Egicoccus sp. AB-alg2: one gene and its partner. The protein of the gene in region 1 interacts with the protein of each later gene in a pairwise test. Links are inferred from orthologs where the notes say so. Each region holds a gene or a part of one and is shown in the gene's direction. Other genes may lie near its edges. The genes, in order: pheT and secD.

Region 1 (16,109 bases):
TCGGGCTCGACGCCCACGGCGAGCGCTCGGTGTTCGACCTCGCTGTCGCCACGCCACCGCTGGCGCTGGTGTTGGGCAACGAGGCCCACGGCCTGCCCGCCGACGCGGCCGCCCACCTCGACGACGTCGTGGCGATCCCGCGGTGGGGCCGGGCCGAATCACTCAACGTGGCGGCGGCCGCCGCGGTCGCCGTGTATGCCGCCGCACGCGCGGTGCACGTCCCGGGCACGGCGCCGACACGCCGCTAGGGTGGTCGGCGAAAACGCTGTCAAGGCCGGCCGATGGACGATTTCGGGGCATTCGACCTCCTGCCGGAGGGCGTGGTCGTGGTGGGGGCCGACGGGCTCGTGCTGGCCGTCAACGACCGGGCACGCGCCTGGCTGGGCGGTCGCGGCGAGGTCGTCGGCAAGCCCTTCGCGGACGCCTTCGACCTGCGCGACGACGCCGGCGTGCGCTGCAGCCTGGGTGACCACCGCCCGGCGTTCGGCGAGCGCATCCCCGAGCGGGTGCTGTACCTCGAGGCGGGCGGACGGGTACGCCCCGTCGCCGTCGCCGGCCGCTGGCACGACGACCTGCTGGCCGTGACGCTGCGCAGCGCCGGCCGGCGCGAGGCGCTCGACGCCATCCACGGCGACGTCGTCGCCACCGTCTCACACGAGATCCGCTCGCCGCTCACCAGCGTCAAGGGCTTCACGCGCACCCTGCTCTCGCGCTGGGAGCGCTTCTCCGACGAGCAGAAGCGCGCCATGCTGGAGACGGTCGACGCCGACGCCGATCGCGTCACCCGTCTGCTGCGCGAACTCCTCGAGGTCTCGCGCATCGACGCCGGCCGGGTGCAACTGCAGCGGCAGCCGACCGACGTGGGTGCGCTGATCCGTTCCGTGGTCGCCAAGCTGGCGATGGGCGAGCTCGGATCCGGCCGCATGCTGCGCCTGGAGGTGGACCCCGACTGCCCGCGCGTGCTGGCCGACCCCGACAAGCTCGAGCAGGTGCTGGCCAACCTCCTGGAGAACGCGCTGGCCTATGCGCCCGACAGCGAGGTGCGCATCGACGTCCGCCCGCACGACGGGGGCGTCTGGATCCGGGTCGAAGACGACGGGGAGGGCATCCCGGCCGACGAATCGCGGTCGATCTTCCGCAAGTTCGGCCGTGGCCGGGACAACCGCCGGGCCGGCACCGGGCTCGGCCTGTACATCACCCGCGGCCTGGTCGAGGCCCATGGCGGGCAGGTGTGGCTCGACACCGACCGGCGCGACGGCGCCACCTTCCACGTCGTGCTGCCCGCCGGCGACTGACGGTCACGCGTCGGGGACGTTCGCGCGGGGCGTCTACCCTGCTCGTCCGCCCCCGTCCGGGCCGAAGGTGAGACCGTGACCGACCTGGAAACGCTGCAGCGCGACGCGCTGGCCGCCGTCGAGCGCGCCGGCGACCTCGACGCGCTCGACGAGGCGCGCGTGCGCTTCACGGGCAAGAAGAGCGACCTCGTCACCATCCAGAAGGGGATGCGCGAACTGTCCCCGGACGAGCGCAAGGAACGCGGCAAGCAACTCAACGCCTTCCGCGACACCTTCCAGCGCGCCTTCGACGCCCGCCGCGACGAACTCGCCTCCGTCGCCCTGCGGGAGCGTCTGGAGGCCGAGCGGCTCGACCTCAGCCTGCCGCCGCGTCGGCTGACGCCCGGCCGCCCCCACCTGCTCACCCAGGTCGAGCAGGAGATCGTCGACGTGTTCGTCGGGCTCGGCTATCGCGTCGCCGAGGGACCCGAGGTCGAATCCGGCGCCTACAACTTCGACCTGCTCAACATCGAGCCCGACCATCCGGCCCGCCAGGAGATGGACACGATCTACGTGTCCTTCGCCGCCGACGTCGTGCTGCGCACCCACACCTCGCCCGTCCAGGCCCGCACCATGACGGCGCAGGCACCGCCGGTCGCCGTCGTGTGCCCCGGCCGCGTCTACCGGGCCGACAGCGTGGACGCGACCCACTCGCCGGTGTTCACCCAGGTCGAGGGGCTGCTGGTGGCGCAGGACGTGTCGATGGCCGACCTGCGCGGCACCCTGCTGGCGTTCTCGCGGGCCCTGTTCGGGGCCGAGCGCCAGATCCGGCTGCGGCCGTCGTTCTTCCCGTTCACCGAACCCAGCGCCGAGGTCGACGTCAGCTGCGGGTTCTGCGGCGCCGCCGACGGCCGCGCCGGCGACCCCGACTGCCGCGTGTGCTCGGGCACCGGCTGGATCGAGATCCTCGGCGCCGGCATGGTCGACCCCAATGTCCTCAGCGCCTGCGGCTACGACCCCGGCGAGGTGTCCGGCTTCGCGTTCGGCATCGGCGTCGAGCGGGTCGCCATGCTGCGCCACGGCGTCCGCGACATCCGCGACTTCTACGACGCCGACGCCCGCTTCCTCTCCCGGTTCTAGTTCGACTCCCACCCGCCACCCCGATCGTCTCGCACGCTGACGCTCGCTCGTTGCCCCGCCATTCCGATCCCGCCGATCCGATCCCGCCAAGCCGATCCCATTCCTGCCGGAGCGTGTCCCGTGAAGCTGCCGTTGTCCTGGCTGCGCACCTTCGTCGACGTCGACCTGCCGCTCGACGAACTCGTCGACGTCATGAGCCTCAACGGCCTGGAGGTCGAGTCGATCGAGACGCCGGGCGCCGGCACCGCCGGGGTGCGCACCGCCAAGGTGCTGCACTGGGAGCCGCACCCGGACGCCGACCGGCTGCGGGTCGTGCGGGTCACGGGCGACGGCGGGGCGGGCGAGGTCGAGCTGGTGTGCGGCGCCGCCAACTTCGACGTCGGTGACGTGGTCGCCCACGCCGTGCCCGGCGCCTCCATCCCCGGCATGCGCATGGAGGCCCGCAAGATCCGCGGGGTCGTGTCCAACGGCATGCTGGCCTCGGCCCGCGAACTGCAGTTGTCCGACGAGCACGAGGGCATCCTGGTCCTGCCGGCCGACACGCCCGTCGGCGCGGACCTCACCGACCTGCTGCCGGTCGGCGAGCCCGTCGTCGAGGTCGCGGTGCAACCCGACCGCGGCGACCACCTCTCCGTGCTGGGCGTCGCCCGCGACCTGGCCGCCATCCTCGACACGACCTGGCGCGAGCCCGAAGGCATCCTTGCCGCGCTCGACGCCGACACCATCCCGGTCGCGCTGGAGACCGACGCGTGCGAGCGGTTCGTGACCTGGGCGCTGGAGGACGTGCGGGTGCAGCCGTCGCCGCCGTGGCTGGCACAGCGGCTCGGGCAGTGCGGCGTGCGGTCGATCGACCTGATCGTCGACGTCACCAACTTCGTCATGCTGGAGCTCGGCCAGCCGCTGCACGCCTTCGACCTCGACCGCGTCGCCGGGCCGCGCCTGACCGTCCGCGACGCCCGCGACGGCGAGACGCTGGTCACCCTCGACGACCAGGAGCGGAGCCTGGTCGCAGGTGACGTCGTCATCGACGACGCCGACGGGCCGGTCAGCCTGGCCGGCGTCATGGGCGGCGCCAGCACCGAGGTGACCGCCGACACGCGCCGCGTCCTGCTGGAGGCGGCCGTCTGGGAGCCGCGCCGCATCCGCCGCACGTCCCGTCGCCTCGGCCTGGTCTCCGAGGCCAGCCAGCGCTTCGAGCGTCGCGTCGACCCGGAGGGCGCCGCCCGCGGCGTCGGACGGGCGGTGCAGCTGCTGGCCCAGCTCGGCGCGGCCCGGCCGGTCGGCACGGCGGCCGTACACCGCGAGGTCGCGTGGGCCGGTCGCCCCACGATCGAGATCGACCCCGCCCGGGTCCAGCGCCTGCTGGCCGTCCCCGACCTCGACGCCGCGCGTCAGACCGACCTGCTGGCCCGCAGCGGCAGCTACGTCGAGGTGGACCACGACCGGCTGCGGGTGACCCCGCCGACCTGGCGTGGCGACCTGCAGCGCGAGGCGGACGTCGCCGAGGAGGTCGCGCGCCTGCACGGCTACGGGCGCATCCCCGCCACGCTGCCCGCGATCACCATGGTTGGGGGGCGCTCGCCGGCGCAGCGGCTCGAGCAGGAGCTGCGCGGGCTCGCCCTGGCGGCCGGGTTCGCTGAAGCCATCACGCGCCCGTTCGTGGGCGAGGACGCGCTGGCGGGGGTGGTGCCGACCAAGGGCCGGGTGGAGCTGGCGAATCCGCTGGCCAAGGACGCCTCCTCGATGCGGCCGTCGCTGGTCGAGGGCCTGCTGGTCGCGCTGCGCCGCAACGCCGGCCAGGGCCGTCCCGGCACGGCGCTGGTCGAGCTCGGGCGGTTGTTCCGGCCGGCCGACGACCCGCTGGGCGAGGTGCTGGACGCGTTCGCGCCGGTCGACGCCAGCGGCGACTGGCGCTGGTCGGCCCCCGACGGCGAGCCGTTGCCGGTCCAGCCCCGCACGCTCGCGCTGGCCGCCCAGGGGCTGCGGCTGGGCGAGCGCCACCTCGACGCCGAGGACCGTTGGAGCGTCTACGACCTGCTGGCGGTGCTCGACCAGGTCGTTGCCCGGGCGTGCCCGCCGGGTGCCGACTGGACGCTGCAGCGCGTGCCCGTCGAGCGTGACGGCTTCCACCCTGGCCGCTCCGCGTCCCTGCGCCTGCGCCCGCTGCCGGACGCCGCACCGGTCGAGGTCGGCTTCGTCGGCCAGCTCCATCCGCAGGAGGCCGACCGGCGTGACCTGCCAGAACCGGTCGTCGTGGCCGAGCTGCTGCTCGAGCCGCTGCTGCGGGCCGTGCCGCCGGAGGGGCACCCGCCCGTCGCGGCACGCACGCTGGTCCGCCACCCTGCCATGAGTCTGGACGTGGCCCTGGTCGCCGACGACGAGGTGCCCTACGCCACGCTGGAAGCGGCCGTGCGCGAGGGAGCGGGCGACCTCCTCGACGGGCTGTGGTGGTTCGACGAGTACCGCGGCGAGCAGGTCGGCCCGGGCCGCCGCAGCGTCGCCATCCGGCTGCGCCTGCAGTCGCCGGAGCGGCAACTGACCGACGCCGACGCCGAGGCCGTCATCGACGCGGTCGCGGCACGTGCCGAGGCACTCGGCGCGACCCTGCGCCGCTGACGCCCGGACCCGCCCGGCACGATGTGCCGGGCGGCCGCCGCGCGCCGTCGGATCGCGGCGGACCCCACCTCGTTGTCGTCGGCATCACGCCGTCCCGAGGAGCGTCCGATGCCGGCCCGAACCCCCGTGTCCCTGCTGGCGGTCGTGGCCGTCGGCTCGCTTGCGCTCGTCCCCGCGCCCGACCTGGTCGGCGGCGTGCTGGACGGGACGGGCGCCGGACCGATGGAGCACGTCGCCAACGTCCCGTACGCGGACGCCCACGGCACCGGGCCGAACCAGGGAACCGACCTGGAGTTCGCGACCATCCCGGTCACGCGCACGGTCGAGGAGCGGGTCGGCCTCGGGCGGGGTGGGGGAGCGGTCCGGACCCGGACGGAGGTCGAGAACCGCACCTTCGTCTTCGCCGGGACCTACACCAACGGCCTGCAGATCCTCGACGTCACCGACCCGGGCCGCCCACGCCCGGTGGCCGTCTACGACTGTGCCATCGCGCAGGGCGACGTGCAGGTGTTCGAACGCGACGCACGCTGGTACGTGACCTACGCCCGCGACCTCGGGTATGCGAGCCAGACCCGCACGGACTCCGCCTGCTTCCGCGAGGCCGAGGCGCTCGGGTTCGGCGCGCGCGACGCCCTCGGTCCGGGCACGTTCGTCGTCGACGTGACCGATCCCCACGCGCCGACGCTGGCGTCGTTCGTGTCGTTCCCGAAGGGCTCGCACAACCAGACCGTGCACCCGAGCGGCGACTACCTCTACAACTCCAACTCGGAGCTGATCACCTCCGTCGTCGGCGAGGTCGGCATCGAGGTCGTCGACATCCGCGACCTCGCCGCCCCGGTCCAGGTCGCATTCGTCCCGCTGCCGATCAGGCCGGGACTGGGCACCGAGTCGCACGACATCACGTTCAACGCCGACGGCACGCGTGCCTACTCGGCCGCCCTGTCGCAGACCGTCATCATCGACACCACCGACCCTGCCGATCCGACCATCGTGTCGTCCTTCGTCGACCCGGCGATCAACGTCGAGCACCAGGCGAACCCGGTCAAGCTGACCGACCCGATCCTCGGGCGCCGCGAGTTCCTCGTCGTCGAGGACGAGGTGGCCGGCGCGTCGCCGACGGGGCAGTGCCCCAACGGCGGCGTCCACGTCTACGACATCACCGGCGACCTCGAACGGACGCCACGCAAGGTCGGCTACTGGAACATCCGTGACGTCGGCCTCACCACCGACGGGATCGGCACCTGCACCGCCCACGTCTTCGAGATCCACGAGGACGAGGCCCTGATGACCATCGCGTTCTACAACGGTGGCGTGCGCGTGGTCGATCTGTCGGGCCTGGTCGGGGTCGCCCTCGGCGAACTCGGTGTCGGGATGCGCGAGGTCGCCTCGTTCCGTTTCGAGGACAGCGACACGTGGGCCGTGAAGGCACCGTCGGTGTCCCGCGACCGGCCCTTCCACGTCTACGGCAACGACATCGCCCGCGGCCTCGACGTCTACCTTGTCGACCTGTCCAAGGCGACGGCGGGCACTGGTCTCGATCAGTGGTTGTCCGCGGAGCAGGCCCTGCTGCAGTTGCCGAGCGAGCCGCTCTCACCCGCCGAACTGGCGGACATCGCGCTGCGTTGCAAGCTGCCGGTCGCGTCCTGAGTGAACCGCGGGTCGCGTCGCCCGACGCGACGAGGCGCCGGGCGACGTGACCGCTGTTACAGCAGTTCAGGGCGCGCGAAGTCCTTGCCGTGGACGTGCTCGTCCAGGAACGCCAGCACGGTCTCGTACCACAGCCGTGCGTTCTGGGGCTTTAGCACCCAGTGGTTCTCGTCGGGGAAGTACAGGAAGCGGGCGTCCACACCGTGGCGGGACAGGTCCGTCCACAGCGTCAGGCCCTCGCTGATCGGCACCCGGTAGTCCAGTTCGCCGTGGACGACCAGCATGGGCGTGCGGATCTGGCCGACGAACCGCTGCGGCGAGTGCTCGCGGTAGCGGCGACGGTCGGTCGCGTAGGGGTCGCCGAACTCGCGCTCCCACAGCAGCCCCATGTCGGTCGTGCCGTGGAAACCCTCGAGGTTCCACAGCGACGCGTGCGTGACGATGCAGCGGAACCGGTCGGTGTGCCCGGCGACCCAGTTGGCCATGTACCCACCGAACGAGCCGCCCATCGCCGCGACCCGCTCGGCGTCGACCGCGTCGTGGTCGCAGGCGGCGTCGACGGCCGCCAGCAGGTCGGTGTACGGCTCGTGTCCCCAGCGGCCCCAACCGCGCCGGACGAAGTCCCGCCCGTAGCCGGTCGACAGGGCCGGGTCGGGCAGCAGCACGGCGTAGCCCCGGGCGGCCAGCACCGACGGGCACCACCGCCACGACCAGTTGTTCCACGAGCCGAGCGGCCCGCCGTGGATGAACACGACCAGCGGCAGGGGACCGTCGGCGTCCTCGGGCAGGACCAGCCAGGACCCGACCTGCACCCCGTCGTCGGCGGGGGCGTGCAGCCGCTCGACCCGCACGGCCGGCTGGTCACCCGCCGGTGAGGGCAACACCTGTGGCGGTTGGTCCGCGTCGGTCGCGTCGTAGCGCACGACCTGTGGCGGCTCACCGACGGTGGCCCGCAGGGCGAAGACGGCGGTGCCGTCGGGCGCGACGCAGGTGTCGACGTGCGCGCCGCCGGCCGCCAGCCGGGTCACCTCGCGGCTGGCGAGCTCCAGGCGGAAGATCGGGCGGTGTCCCTGCTCGTCGGCCTCGAACACGATCGCGCGGCCGTCCGGCATCCACTGCGCATGGTCGGGCCACAGGTCCAGGTCGGGGAGGAGGTCGGTGACGTCGCCGCTCGCCAGGTCGACGAGGGCGAGGCCGATGTCGGCGGCGCGATCGGGCGCGCCGACGTCCATCACCTGGCAGACCACCTGGCGGCCGTCCGGGGACACGCGGGGTGCCGACCAGAACCGCCCGTCAGCGACCAGGGTCCGCCGCTCGCCGGTGGCGACGTCGACCGCGACCAGGTCGGTGGCCAGGTCGTCGGGCGAGGTGAGCGCCTCACCGGCGCGGCGCCACGCGGTCACGTAGGTCGTGCCGTCGGGCGTCAGGTCGCCCTCGACGTTGCGCAGCACACTGCCGCGGGCCAGCAGCCGCGGCTCGGGGACGGTCTCGTCGTCGACGGGCGCTGCTGCCGAAGCCGCACCCTGGAGCCGGCCGGCGTCGAGGAACCAGCGGCCGGGCTGTCGCGGCCCGAGGTAGTGGTCCCAGAACCGGATCGGGTAGTCGTCGAACAACTGCGCGGTCACGCCCGCCTCCTCGCGGCGCTTGGCGTGCTCGCGGTCGCCGGCGAACGTGTCCGCCTGCGGGTGCAGGTCGCCGGCCAGGACGACGTCGCCCGTGTCGCGGGCCACGCTCACGCCGGCGACACCGCCGGGCGGTGCGACGACGAGGTGGGCCTCGCCACCGTCGGGTGGCAAGGCCCACAACGCCGCCGGCGGGTCGCCGTCCGGTGTCGTGTCGGGATCGGGCCGAGCGGAGACGAACAGCAGCGTGCCGTCGGGGCCGAACGCGGCGCCGGACTCGCCGGGCGCGGAGCGGGTGAGCTGCCGCGGCCGGCCCTCGCCCGTCGGGTCCAGCCCCCACAGCGCCGAGCGGTAGCGCTTCGCGTCCGGGGCCTCGGTCGCGACGCCGACCACCAGCCGGCGACCGTCCGGAGCGATCGCCAGGCCCGACAGACGGGGCTGGCGCAGGAACGTGTCGAGGTCGAATGGTGTAGTCATGGGACCGAGGCTAGTGAGCACCCCGGGCGGGCAACCGGCGCCGCGGACGGACCGCACACGGTCCCCGGCCGCCGGGACGGCCGACACGAGCGAAACGGCCGGGACGAGAGGAGGAGCGATGCCGGAGCGGCTGGGCAATGGCGTACTGAACTGGGCGTCGATGCTGAACGAGCAGGCGCGTGCCCAGGCGCTGCGCACGGCCACGGTGGCCGTGATCGACGGGCACGTCGCCCTCATGCCCGACGCGCACTGGGGGATGGGCTGCACGATCGGGTCGGTGATCCCGACCCGCGAGGCGATCATCCCGTCGGCGGTCGGGGTGGACATCGGCTGCGGGGTCATCGCCGCGGAGACCACCCTGCTGGCCGAGCACCTGCCCGACGACCTCACGCCACTGCTGTCCGGCTGGCAGGAACGGATCCCGGCCGGCCTCGGCTACTGGCACGCCGAGGAGGATCCAGCCTGGGCGGCCTTCGTCGCGGAGTACGGCCTGCCGGACAGCGTCGCCGGCGATGCGCGGCTGCGCGAACGTGCGCCGCGACAGTTCGGGACGTTGGGGTCCGGCAACCACTTCCTCGAGCTGTGCCTCGACGAGCGCGACCGGGTCTGGCTCATGCTGCACTCGGGCTCGCGCGGGCCCGGCAACGTGCTGGCGATGCGCCACATCGACCGGGCGAAGACGGCGATGCGCCAGGCGATGGTGACGCTCCCCGACCCGGATCTGGCCTACCTCGTGCAGGGCACGCCGGCGTTCGACGCCTACGTGCGTGACCTGCAGTGGGCGCAGGCCTACGCGTACGGCTCACGCCAGCGGATGATGCACGTGGCTCTCGCACGGCTCCGGGCCCTGGCGCCGTTCGAGGTCCGGCAGACGATCAACAACCATCACAACTACGCGCGGCGCGAACGCCACGACGGCCGGGACCTGTGGATCACCCGCAAGGGCGCGATCTCGGCACGGCCCGGCGAACTGGGGGTCGTGCCGGGCTCGATGGGCACCGGCTCCTACATCGTTCGGGGCCTGGGCAACCCCGCCAGCTACGCCTCCGCCGCCCACGGCGCCGGTCGCGCGATGTCGCGCAACCAGGCCCGCCGGGCGTTCACGGTCGAGGACATGGAGAAGGCGATGCTCGGACGCACGTGGCTGCAGCAGGACGCCGCCGCGCTGATCGACGAGATCCCGACCGCCTACAAGGACCTCGACACGGTGATGGCCGACCAGACGGACCTGGTGGAGGTGGTGCACCGGCTGCGGACGCTCGTGAACTACAAGGGCGTGGAGAAGGGCAGCCGTCGCGGCAGCCACTGACCGGCCCTCCTACGCTGCCGGCCATGGCCGACATCCGACTGCGCCGCGGCGTCTCCGTCCCGGAGGCGGAGTTCGACGTGCGCGTGTCCCGGTCCTCCGGCCCCGGCGGGCAGGGCGTCAACACCACCGACAGCAAGGTCGAACTGCGCTGGGACGTCGCCGCGTCACCGTCGCTGACGGAGACGCAACGCCGGCGCGTGCTCGAACGTCTCGGCAACCGGATCACCGGGGACGGCGTGCTGATCCTGCAGTCCTCCGAGCACCGCAGCCAGCACCAGAACCGCGCGGCGGCGTTCGCGCGGTTGCAGGCGGTGGTGGGGGAGGCGCTCGAGCCACCGAAGGTCCGCCGCCCGACCCGCCGCACCCGCGCGTCCAAGGATCGGCGGCTGCAGGCCAAGCGGCAGCGCAGCGAGACCAAGAAGCTGCGCAAGCCGCCCGACGTCTGATGCGGAGCGGTCGGCGACCCACCGGCGTTTGCATAGTGCTGCATAATCCTGCAGACTGCGCGCTTCGTCTCGACAGGAGCCGCACCCATGACCGCGTCGGTCGGCATCGTCGGCGCCTCCGGCTACGGAGGGGCCGAACTGCTGCGCCTGCTGGCCGGTCACCCGCAGCTCGAGGTGGCCGTCGTCGCCGCCCACTCGCAGGCGGGCGAGCCGGTGGCCTCGCTGTTCCCGAATCTCGCCGGCACGGCGGTCTTCGACGCCGTCGACGTCGATCGCCTGGCCGGCCTCGACCTGGTGTTCCTGTCGACGCCGCACGGCCCGTCGCTGGAGTTGGGCGCGGCCCTCCACGACGCCGGCGTGCGCACCGTCGACCTGTCCGCGGCCTTCCGGCTGCCCGCCGACGGGTTCGCGACCTGGTACGGCGAGACGCACCCGCGGCCGGACCTCGCCCCGGCCGTCTACGGGCTGCCGGAGTTCAACCGCAAGCAGATCGCGGACGCGACCCTGGTCGCCAACCCCGGCTGCTACGTGACGACGGCGCTGCTCGGGCTGGTCCCGCTCGCGTCGTTGGTGCAGCCCGGAACCGTGGTGGTCGACGGCAAGTCCGGCACGTCCGGGGCCGGCCGGGCCGCCAAGGACGCGTTGCACGCCACCCACGTGGCCGGCAGCGTCACGGCCTACGGCGCACCCGCCCACCGGCACACGGGCGAGATCGAGGCCCACCTCGCCGCGTTCGGGGCCGACCTCGGCCCGATCAGCTTCACCCCGCACCTGCTGCCGATCCCGCGCGGGCTGCTGACCACCAGCTACGCGACCCTGCGCGACGGCGTGTCGGCGGACGACGTGCAGCGCGCGCTGGTCCAGGCCTACGCGGACGAGCCGTTCGTCCACGTGCTCGCGCCGGGCGAGTTCCCGGTGGTCAAGGCCGTGACCGGCTCCAACGGGGCGCAACTGTCGGCCGTCACCGACCCGCGGACCCGGCGTGTGACGGTGGTCGCGGTGACCGACAATCTCGGCAAGGGCGCGGCGGGGCAGGCCCTGCAGAACGCCAACCTGCTGCTCGGCCTCGAGGAGACGACCGGCCTGACCGCGATCGGGCTGTACCCGTGACCGGCGTGTGGGGACCGCAGGACCGCAGCGGCCTGCAGCCGGTGCCGGGTGGCGCCACCGCCGCCGACGGCTTCCGCGCGGCGGGCGTCGTCAGCGGGGTCAAGCCGTCCGGCAACCCGGACCTGGCCCTGCTCGTGGCCGACGAGGTCGCCGGGGCCGCGGCCGTCACCACGACCAACCTCGTCAAGGCGCCCGCCTGCCGCCTGACGGAAGCGCATGTCGCCGACGGCAAGGCGCGCGCCGTCGTCATCAACGCCGGCAACGCCAACGTGTGCACGCCCGACGGCGACGCCCACGCGGCGCGACTGGCGGCCGTGACGGCCGGGCACCTCGGTGTCGCCGCCGACGAGGTGCTGGTGATGTCCACCGGCGTCATCGGCGTCCCGCTGCCGATCGAGCGCATCGAGGCCGCCCTGCCGGCCGCCGTCGACGCGCTGTCACCCGACGGCGGCGACGCTGCCGCCCAGGCCATGCTGACCACCGACACGCACGGCAAGCAGGTCGCCTTCCGCGTCACCGACGAGCAGGGCAGTTGCGTGGTCGGTGGCATGGCCAAGGGCGTCGGCATGATCGAGCCGGCCATGGCCACGCTGCTGGTGGCGATCACCACGGACGCGCCGCTGGGCGGCCCGATCGCCCGCAAGGTGCTGCGCAGCGCGGTGGCGACCACCTTCAACCGCATCAGCGTCGACGGCGACGGGTCGACCAGCGACACCGTGGCCCTGCTGGCCGGCGGCAGCGCGTCACACCCACCGCGCCTGGACACGCTCGCCCGGGCCGTGCACGCCGTCTGTGCCGACCTCGCCCGCCAGGTGGTCGCCGACGGCGAGGGCGCGACCCGCGTCGCCGCCGTCACCGTCCGGCAGGCCGCCACCGAAGCGGACGCCGAGCGCCTCGCCCGCGCCGTCGCCACGTCGCTGCTGGTGCGCGCCGCCATCCACGGTGCGGACCCGAACTGGGGACGCATCCTGATGGCGATGGGCAACGCGCAGGTCGACTTCGACCCGCGCCGGGTCGGCATCCGCTGCGCCGGCGTGACGGTCTGCCGCTTCGGCGTCGCCGCCAGCTTCGACCGCAACCAGGCCACCATCGCGATGAGCAAGCCGGAGATCGAGATCGAGATCGACCTCGGCTCCGGCGACGCCGCCGCCACCGTGCTGACCTGCGACCTGACACCCGAGTACGTGCGGTTCAACGCCGAGTACACGACCTAGGGGACCGTCTGCCATGTCCATCCCGTCCACCACGGCCAGCGCGGACACGACCGCGTCGACGACGACGTCCGCGGACGAGCAGGCCTTCGAGCGGGTCGTCGCCGCCCAGGGCAAGGCCGCCGTGCTGCGCGAGGCGCTGCCCTGGATCACCCGCTTCCACGGCCAGACCGTCGTGATCAAGTACGGCGGCAACGCGATGGTCGACGACGAGCTCAAGCGCTCCTTCGCGGCCGACGTCGCGCTGCTGCACTTCGTCGGGCTGCGGCCGGTGATCGTCCACGGCGGCGGTCCGCAGATCAGCGCGCTCGCCGGCCAGCTCGGCGTCCGGTCCTCGTTCGTCGGCGGTCTGCGGGTCACCGACGAGGCCATGATGGACGTCGTGCGCATGTCGCTGCTCGGGCAGGTCAACCCGGAGCTGGTCGGGCTCGTGCAGGCCGCCGGCGCCCCGGCGGTCGGCGTCGCGGGCACCGACGCGGGGCTGCTGAGGGTCCGCCCCGCCGTCGGCCCCGACGGCGAGGACCTGGGGCTGGTCGGCGAGGTCGAGCAGGTCGCGACCCACTACCTCGACGAGATGCTGCGCGACCAGTTCCTGCCGGTCGTCGCGACCGTCGGGCGCGACGCCGACGGACGGGAACGCAACGTCAACGCCGACCTCGCGGCGGGCGCGATCGCGGCCGCCCTGGGCGCCTCGAAGCTGGTCTACCTCACGGACGTCGAGGGGCTCTACCAGGACTTCGGCGACCCGGAGCGGCAGAGCCTCATGAGCGAGGTCTCCGCCGACCGGCTGCAGGCCATGCTCGACGCGGGCGAATTGCACGAGGGCATGCGCCCGAAGGTGCGCTCCATCGTGCGGGCGATCCAGGACGGCGTGCCGCAGGCCCACATCCTCGACGGGCGGGTGCTGCACGCGGTGCTGATCGAGATCTTCACCGACGAGGGCGTCGGCACCATGATCACCCCCGGCGCACGGGCCACGGCCACCCCCGCGCCGGCCGCGACACGGGCGGGTGCCGCATGACCAGCGCCACCGAGGCACTGGCCACCCGCGCCGGCCAGCGGTTCATGCCGACCTACCCGGCCCCGAAGGCGGCGTTCGTCCGGGGCAAGGGCACCGCGCTGTTCGACGCCGACGACAACGTCTTCCTCGACTTCCTGTGCGGGTTGGGGGTGACCAACCTCGGGCACGCCCACCCGGCGGTCGCCGCGGCCGTGGCGGCGCAGGCGGGCACGCTGGTGCACACCTCCAACCTCTTCGTCACCGAGCCGGCCGTCGCGCTGGCCGAGCGGCTGGCCCGGATCGTGGGGTGGGACGACGCACGGGTGTTCTTCGCCCAGTGCGGTGCCACGGCCAACGAGACCGCGGTGAAGCTCGCCCGGCGCCACGGCAAACGGCAGCGCCCCGACAAGACCCGCGTCGTTGCGCTCGAGGGCTCGTTCCACGGGCGCACGCTCGCGACTTTGGAGGCCACCGGGCAGCCCGCCAAGCACGAGCCGTTCGCGCCGCTGGCCGGGTTCGTCGACCACGTGCCCCACGACGACGCCGACGCCGTGCGTGCCGCGGTGAGCGACACCACCTGCGCGGTTCTCGTGGAGGTCGTGCAGGGCGAGGGCGGCGTCCGGCCGGTCCCGGACGAGGTGCTGCTCGCCGCCCGCGAGGCCTGCGACGCCGTGGGCGCGCTGCTGGTCGTCGACGAGGTGCAGACCGGCATCGGTCGCACCGGCCCCTGGTTCGCGTACCAGGACACCCCGGTCGTGCCCGACGTGGTGACGCTCGCCAAGGCGCTGGCCAACGGCCTGCCCATCGGGGCCTGCGTCGCCCGTGGCGAGGCGGCGACCGCCTTCGGCGTCGGCGACCACGGCACGACCTTCGGCGGCAACCCCGTCACCTGCGCCGCCGCCAACGCCGTCATCGACACCATCGAGGCCGAAGGCGTGCTGGCCGCCGGCCGCACCCGCGCCCGGCGCCTGACCGAGGGGCTCCAGCGGCTGGTCGACACCGCGCCGCTGGCCAGCGGCGTACGCGGTCGTGGCCTGCTGCTGGGGCTGGAGCTGGACGCCCCGGTCGCGGCCGAGGTGGAGGCGGCCTGCCGCGAGCGCTTCCTGATCGTAAACGCCGTCGCCCCCGACGTCGTGCGGTTCGCGCCGCCGCTGACCGTCAGCCGCCAGGAGATCGACCTGGCGCTGGCCGCCGTGGCCGAGTCGCTGGACGCCGTCGCCGCCGGCGACGACCCCACTGCCTGAGGAACCGCCATGACCTTCCCCGACGACTTCCTGTCCGTCGACGACCTGACCGGCGAGCAGTTGCTGCAGGTGCTCGACGTCGCCGACCAGCTCAAGGCCGACCGCGCCGAGCGCCTGGCCGCCGGATCCGACCTGGCCCACGGCGCGCTGCGCGGCCGCACGGTCGCGCTGGTGTTCGAGAAGCCGTCGACGCGGACGCGGGTGTCGTTCCAGGTGGCCGTCACCGAGCTGGGCGGCCAGCCGCTGCCGCTGTCGTCGGCGGAACTGCAGCTCGGCCGCGGCGAGACGATCGCCGACACGGGCACGGTCCTCTCGCGCTACGTCCACGCGGTGGTCGTGCGCACCTTCGGCCAGGACCGCCTGGAGGAGCTGGCGGACGCGGCCGACGTCCCCGTCGTCAACGCACTCACGGACCTCGAGCACCCCTGCCAGGCCGTCGCCGACCTGCAGACCTTCCGCGAGGCCCACGTCGACTTCGAGGGCCGCACCCTGGCCTACGTCGGCGACGGCAACAACGTCGCCAACTCCTTGCTCCTGGCCGGCGCCAAGGTCGGGCTGTCGGTCCGCGTCGGCCATCCGGAGGGACACGCCCCGGACGCGACGATCCTCGCCCGGGCACAGGCCATCGGTGCCGACACCGGGGCGAAGATCCAGGTGACGACCGACCCCGCCGAGGCCGTCGCCGGCGCGGACGCCGTCTACACCGACGTGTGGGCGTCGATGGGGCAGGAGGCGCAGGCCGACGCGCGCGCCCAGCGTTTCGTGCCCTACCGCGTCACCGCCGAGCTGATGGGGCAGGCGGCCAGCGACGCCGTGTTCCTCCACTGCCTGCCGGCCCACCGCGGGGAGGAGGTCACCGCCGAGGTGATCGACGGCCCCGCGTCCCGCGTGTTCGACCAGGCCGAGAACCGGCTGCACGCCCAGAAGGCGCTGCTGGCCGCGTTGCTGGCCTGAGCCGGGAGGAGCCCCGATGGCGGACAAGGCACGTCGGCAGCAGCTGCTGCGCGAGCTGA
Region 2 (3,641 bases), 130 kb from region 1 along the record:
CGGCTTCCGCCACGCCAACCTGGTCGGGCGCATCGCCCACAACGTCCTGCTGCACCTCGGCGCCGACCGGGAGCTGTGCGACCTCGCCGCCGTGGGCGGCTACCTGCACGACGTCGGCAACGTCGTCAGCCGCATGAACCACGGCCTGTCGGGTGCCTGGATCGCCTACGACGCCCTGCGCCGACTGGAGGTCGACCCCTACCGGATCGGCCTGGTGCTCTCCGCGATCGGCAACCACGAGGAGCAGTACGGATCCTCCATCGGGCCCGTCGGCGCGGCCGTCATCCTGGCGGACAAGGCCGACGTGCACCGCAGCCGGGTCCGCAAGGGCGCCGACACGGCGGCCGACATCCACGACCGGGTCAACGACGCCGTGACGCACTCGTTCCTGCGGGTGGACGCGGACGCCGCCACCATCACGCTCGAGCTCGAGCTCGACACGACCCGGTCGACGGTCATCGAGTACTTCGAGATCTTCCTGGAACGGATGGTGATGTGCCGCCGGGCCGCACGGACACTCGGCTGCGAGTTCCGCATCACCGCCAACGGCGTGCCGCTCGGCTGACGCCGGCACGCCCGACACCGTAGGACCCTGACGTGAACAAGCGGAGCTACGTCGCCACGCTGACGGTGACCCTCCTGATCGTGCTGCTCGCCGGCACGTACCTCGGGCTGGGCAACCGGCCCAACCTCGGCCTGGACCTGCAGGGCGGCATCAGTGCCATCTACACCGCCGAGCTCCAGGGCGACGAACCCGAGGAGGGCATCGACGACATCCTGGACCAGACCGTGGAGGTCATCCGGGCCCGCGTCGACAGCCTCGGCGTCGCCGAGCCGGACATCTCGCGCGCCGGCAACGACATCATCGTGCAGCTGCCGGGCATCTCCGACGCCGAGCGCGTGCAGGAGATCATCGGCACGACCGCGCAGCTCGCCTTCCGTCCGGTCGAGGCGGTGATCCCGCCCGGCGACCCGGACTACGAGGAAGGACCGGACTGCGCCGCGCCCGTCGACGAGCGCGAGGAGCTGGCGGCCGGCGAGTCGGGGATCCTCTGTGGCTCACCGACCGAGGGCGCCAGCCCCGGCGAGGCGGACGAGGACGCCGCCGCGACGCCGGTGGAGAAGTACCGCGTCGGGCCGGTCGCCCTGACGGGCGAGCGCATCGACAACGCCTTCCCGACCCTGGGCCAGGGCGGGTTCGAGGTGACCCTGGAGCTCGACAACCAGGGCGGCCAGGAATGGGCGGAGATCACCAGCGAGCTGGCCTGCGAACGCGACCAGGGCCAGCCGGGCATGCTCGCCATCGTGCTCGACAACGTCGTGGAGTCCGCGCCCGGCATGAACCCGGGGGTGGCCTGCGGCACGGGCATCACCGGCGGCACCGCGACCATCACCACCGGCGGCGCCACCCAGGAGGAGCAGGAGGCCGACGCGGTCGACCTCGCCCTGATCCTGCGTACCGGTGCGCTCCCGATCAGCCTGGATGCCGCCACCTTCGACGTCGTGTCGCCGACCCTGGGGACCGAGTCGCTGCAGTCGGGCCTGCTGGCCGGAGCGATCGGCCTCGTGCTGGTCGGGATCTGGCTGCTGTTCTTCTACCGGGTGCTCGGGCTGGTCGCCCTGGGGGCGCTCGGGATCTTCGGCGTCGTCACCCTGTCGCTGATCACCCTGCTGGGCAACTTCGGGTTCGCACTCACGCTCGCCGGGATCGCCGGTCTGATCGTGTCCATCGGCATCACCGCCGACTCGTCGATCATCTTCTTCGAACGCATCCGCGACGAGGCCAACCTCGGCAAGACCGTCCGCACCAGCGTGAAGACGGCGTTCGCCTCGGCCTTCCGCACCAACCTGGCCGGCAACACGGTTACGCTGGCGGCGGCCGTCATCCTGTACTTCCTCGCCGTCGGGCCGGTGCGCGGGTTCGCCCTCATGCTCGGGATCGCGAGCATCCTCGACATCATGATCATGTTCTTCTTCACCCGCCCGCTGGTGTTCCTGCTGTCGGGCACGAAGGTCATGAACCGCAAGACGGTGCGGGCCGCCGAGCCGGCCGCCGTCGCGACCGCGGGAGGCCGCCGATGAGGACGCCGAACTTCGACTTCGTCGGGCGCGCCCGACTCTGGGCGACCATCTCCGGCGCCGTCATCCTGGTCAGCCTGGGTTCGCTGCTGATCGGCGGGCTCGACCTGTCGATCGACTTCGTCGGCGGTACCGCCTACCGCCTGGAGGGCATCGACCCGGACACCACCTCGCAAGAGCTGCAGCAGGCCGCCGAGGAGGCCGGCGCGCAGGACGTCATCCCGCAGTTGCAGGGCGAGGGCGACGCCCGTGGTGCCCTGGTGCGCACTGACGCGCTCGAGCCGGGCAGTCCCGAGGCGGTGGCGGTCGAGGAGGCCCTGGTCGAGGTGTCGGGCGCCGACAACTCGACCATCAGCTTCGTCGGGCCGACCTGGGGCCAACGCATCACGCAGCAGGCGCTCGAGGCACTGCTGGTGTTCATGGTCGTCGTCGTGATCTACATCTCGTTCCGGCTGGAGTTCAAGATGGCCGTCGCGGCCGTCATCGCGCTGGTGCACGACCTGCTGATCACGATCGGGGTCTACTCGCTGGTCGGGTTCAACGTCTCGCCCGCCACCGTGATCGCGCTGCTCACCATCCTGGGTTACTCGCTGTACGACACCGTGGTCGTGTTCGACCGGGTGAAGGAGAACGGCGTCCAGCTGGGCGAGCCCGGCCGTCGGACCTACGCCCAGCTCGTCAACGCGTCGATGAACGAGGTGCTGTACCGCTCCCTGAACACCTCGATCACGTCCGTGCTGCCGGTCGCGGCGCTGCTGTTCATCGGCGCGCAGGTGCTGGGCGCGACGACGCTGCAGGACCTGGCGCTGGCGCTGTTCATCGGCATGCTGGTCGGCGTGTACTCGTCGCTGTTCGTCGCGGCGCCGTTCCTCGCCTGGTGGAAGATGCGCGAGCCGGAGAACCGCAAGGCCGCCGAGCGCGAGGCCGAGCGGCTCGAGCGCGGCGGCGACGAGGCCGACGAGGTCCCGGCCGTGACCGCCAGCAGCGAGCGGCGCGCACCGATCACCACCGAGTACGTCCGTGGCGAGGGCAAGCGCAAGAAGCGACGCCGCTGAGCGCCGCCGGACCGTCGTCCGCTTCCAGGAGAAGCCCGTTGGAGATCCAGCTCGACCCCTCGGTGCTCGCCGCTCGCGTGCGGGACATCCCCGACTACCCGAAGCCGGGCGTGGTCTTCAAGGACGTCACGCCGCTGCTGGGTGACCACGTCACGTTCTCGACCGCGGTCGACTGGCTGGTGACCCGGTTCGGACGCGGCACGGTCGACAAGGTCGTGGGCATCGAGGCACGGGGCTTCATCCTGGCCGCCCCGGTGGCCTACCACTTCGGCGCCGGGTTCGTCCCGGCGCGCAAGGCCGGCAAGCTCCCGCACGAGGCCGTGTCCGTCACCTACGACCTCGAGTACGGCTCGGAGACGCTGGAGCTGCACCGCGACGCGATCGCCGCCGGTGATCGCGTGCTGATCGTCGACGACGTGCTGGCGACCGGCGGCACCGCGGCCGCCACCATCGACCTGGTGGAGCAGCTCGGCGGTGACGTGGTCGGGCTGGGCTTCCTCATCGAGC

The links.
Region 2: the proteins of pheT (region 1) and secD interact in binary tests that used the Escherichia coli proteins (3 or more experiments, as listed by UniProt). The link is inferred for Egicoccus sp. AB-alg2 from one-to-one orthologs.

Annotation. Positions count from the first base shown.
Region 1 is NZ_JBGUAX010000002.1:14,872-30,980, reverse strand. What follows is about bases 2,139-5,282. They hold pheT (phenylalanine--tRNA ligase subunit beta), read left to right. Parts: upstream 2,139-2,534; coding sequence 2,535-5,030; downstream 5,031-5,282. Other genes in these bases: ACERM0_RS02720 (LVIVD repeat-containing protein), read left to right, coding at 5,139-5,282; pheS (phenylalanine--tRNA ligase subunit alpha), read left to right, coding at 2,139-2,414. Outside these bases: ACERM0_RS02740 (TrmH family RNA methyltransferase), read left to right, coding at 1-248; ACERM0_RS02735 (ATP-binding protein), read left to right, coding at 282-1,295; more of pheS, read left to right, coding at 1,371-2,138; more of ACERM0_RS02720, read left to right, coding at 5,283-6,677; ACERM0_RS02715 (alpha/beta fold hydrolase), read right to left, coding at 6,734-8,776; ACERM0_RS02710 (RtcB family protein), read left to right, coding at 8,895-10,085; alternative ribosome rescue aminoacyl-tRNA hydrolase ArfB, read left to right, coding at 10,109-10,531; argC (N-acetyl-gamma-glutamyl-phosphate reductase), read left to right, coding at 10,619-11,641; bifunctional glutamate N-acetyltransferase/amino-acid acetyltransferase ArgJ, read left to right, coding at 11,647-12,855; argB (acetylglutamate kinase), read left to right, coding at 12,869-13,873; ACERM0_RS02685 (acetylornithine transaminase), read left to right, coding at 13,870-15,096; argF (ornithine carbamoyltransferase), read left to right, coding at 15,106-16,050; argR (arginine repressor), read left to right, coding at 16,067-16,109.
Region 2 is NZ_JBGUAX010000002.1:155,773-159,413, reverse strand. The notes cover bases 1-2,839. They hold secD (protein translocase subunit SecD), read left to right. Parts: upstream 1-597; coding sequence 598-2,082; downstream 2,083-2,839. Other genes in these bases: secF (protein translocase subunit SecF), read left to right, coding at 2,079-2,839; ACERM0_RS03375 (HD domain-containing protein), read left to right, coding at 1-565. Outside these bases: more of secF, read left to right, coding at 2,840-3,134; ACERM0_RS03360 (adenine phosphoribosyltransferase), read left to right, coding at 3,179-3,641. UniProt on the Escherichia coli protein: Part of the Sec protein translocase complex. Interacts with the SecYEG preprotein conducting channel. SecDF uses the proton motive force (PMF) to complete protein translocation after the ATP-dependent function of SecA.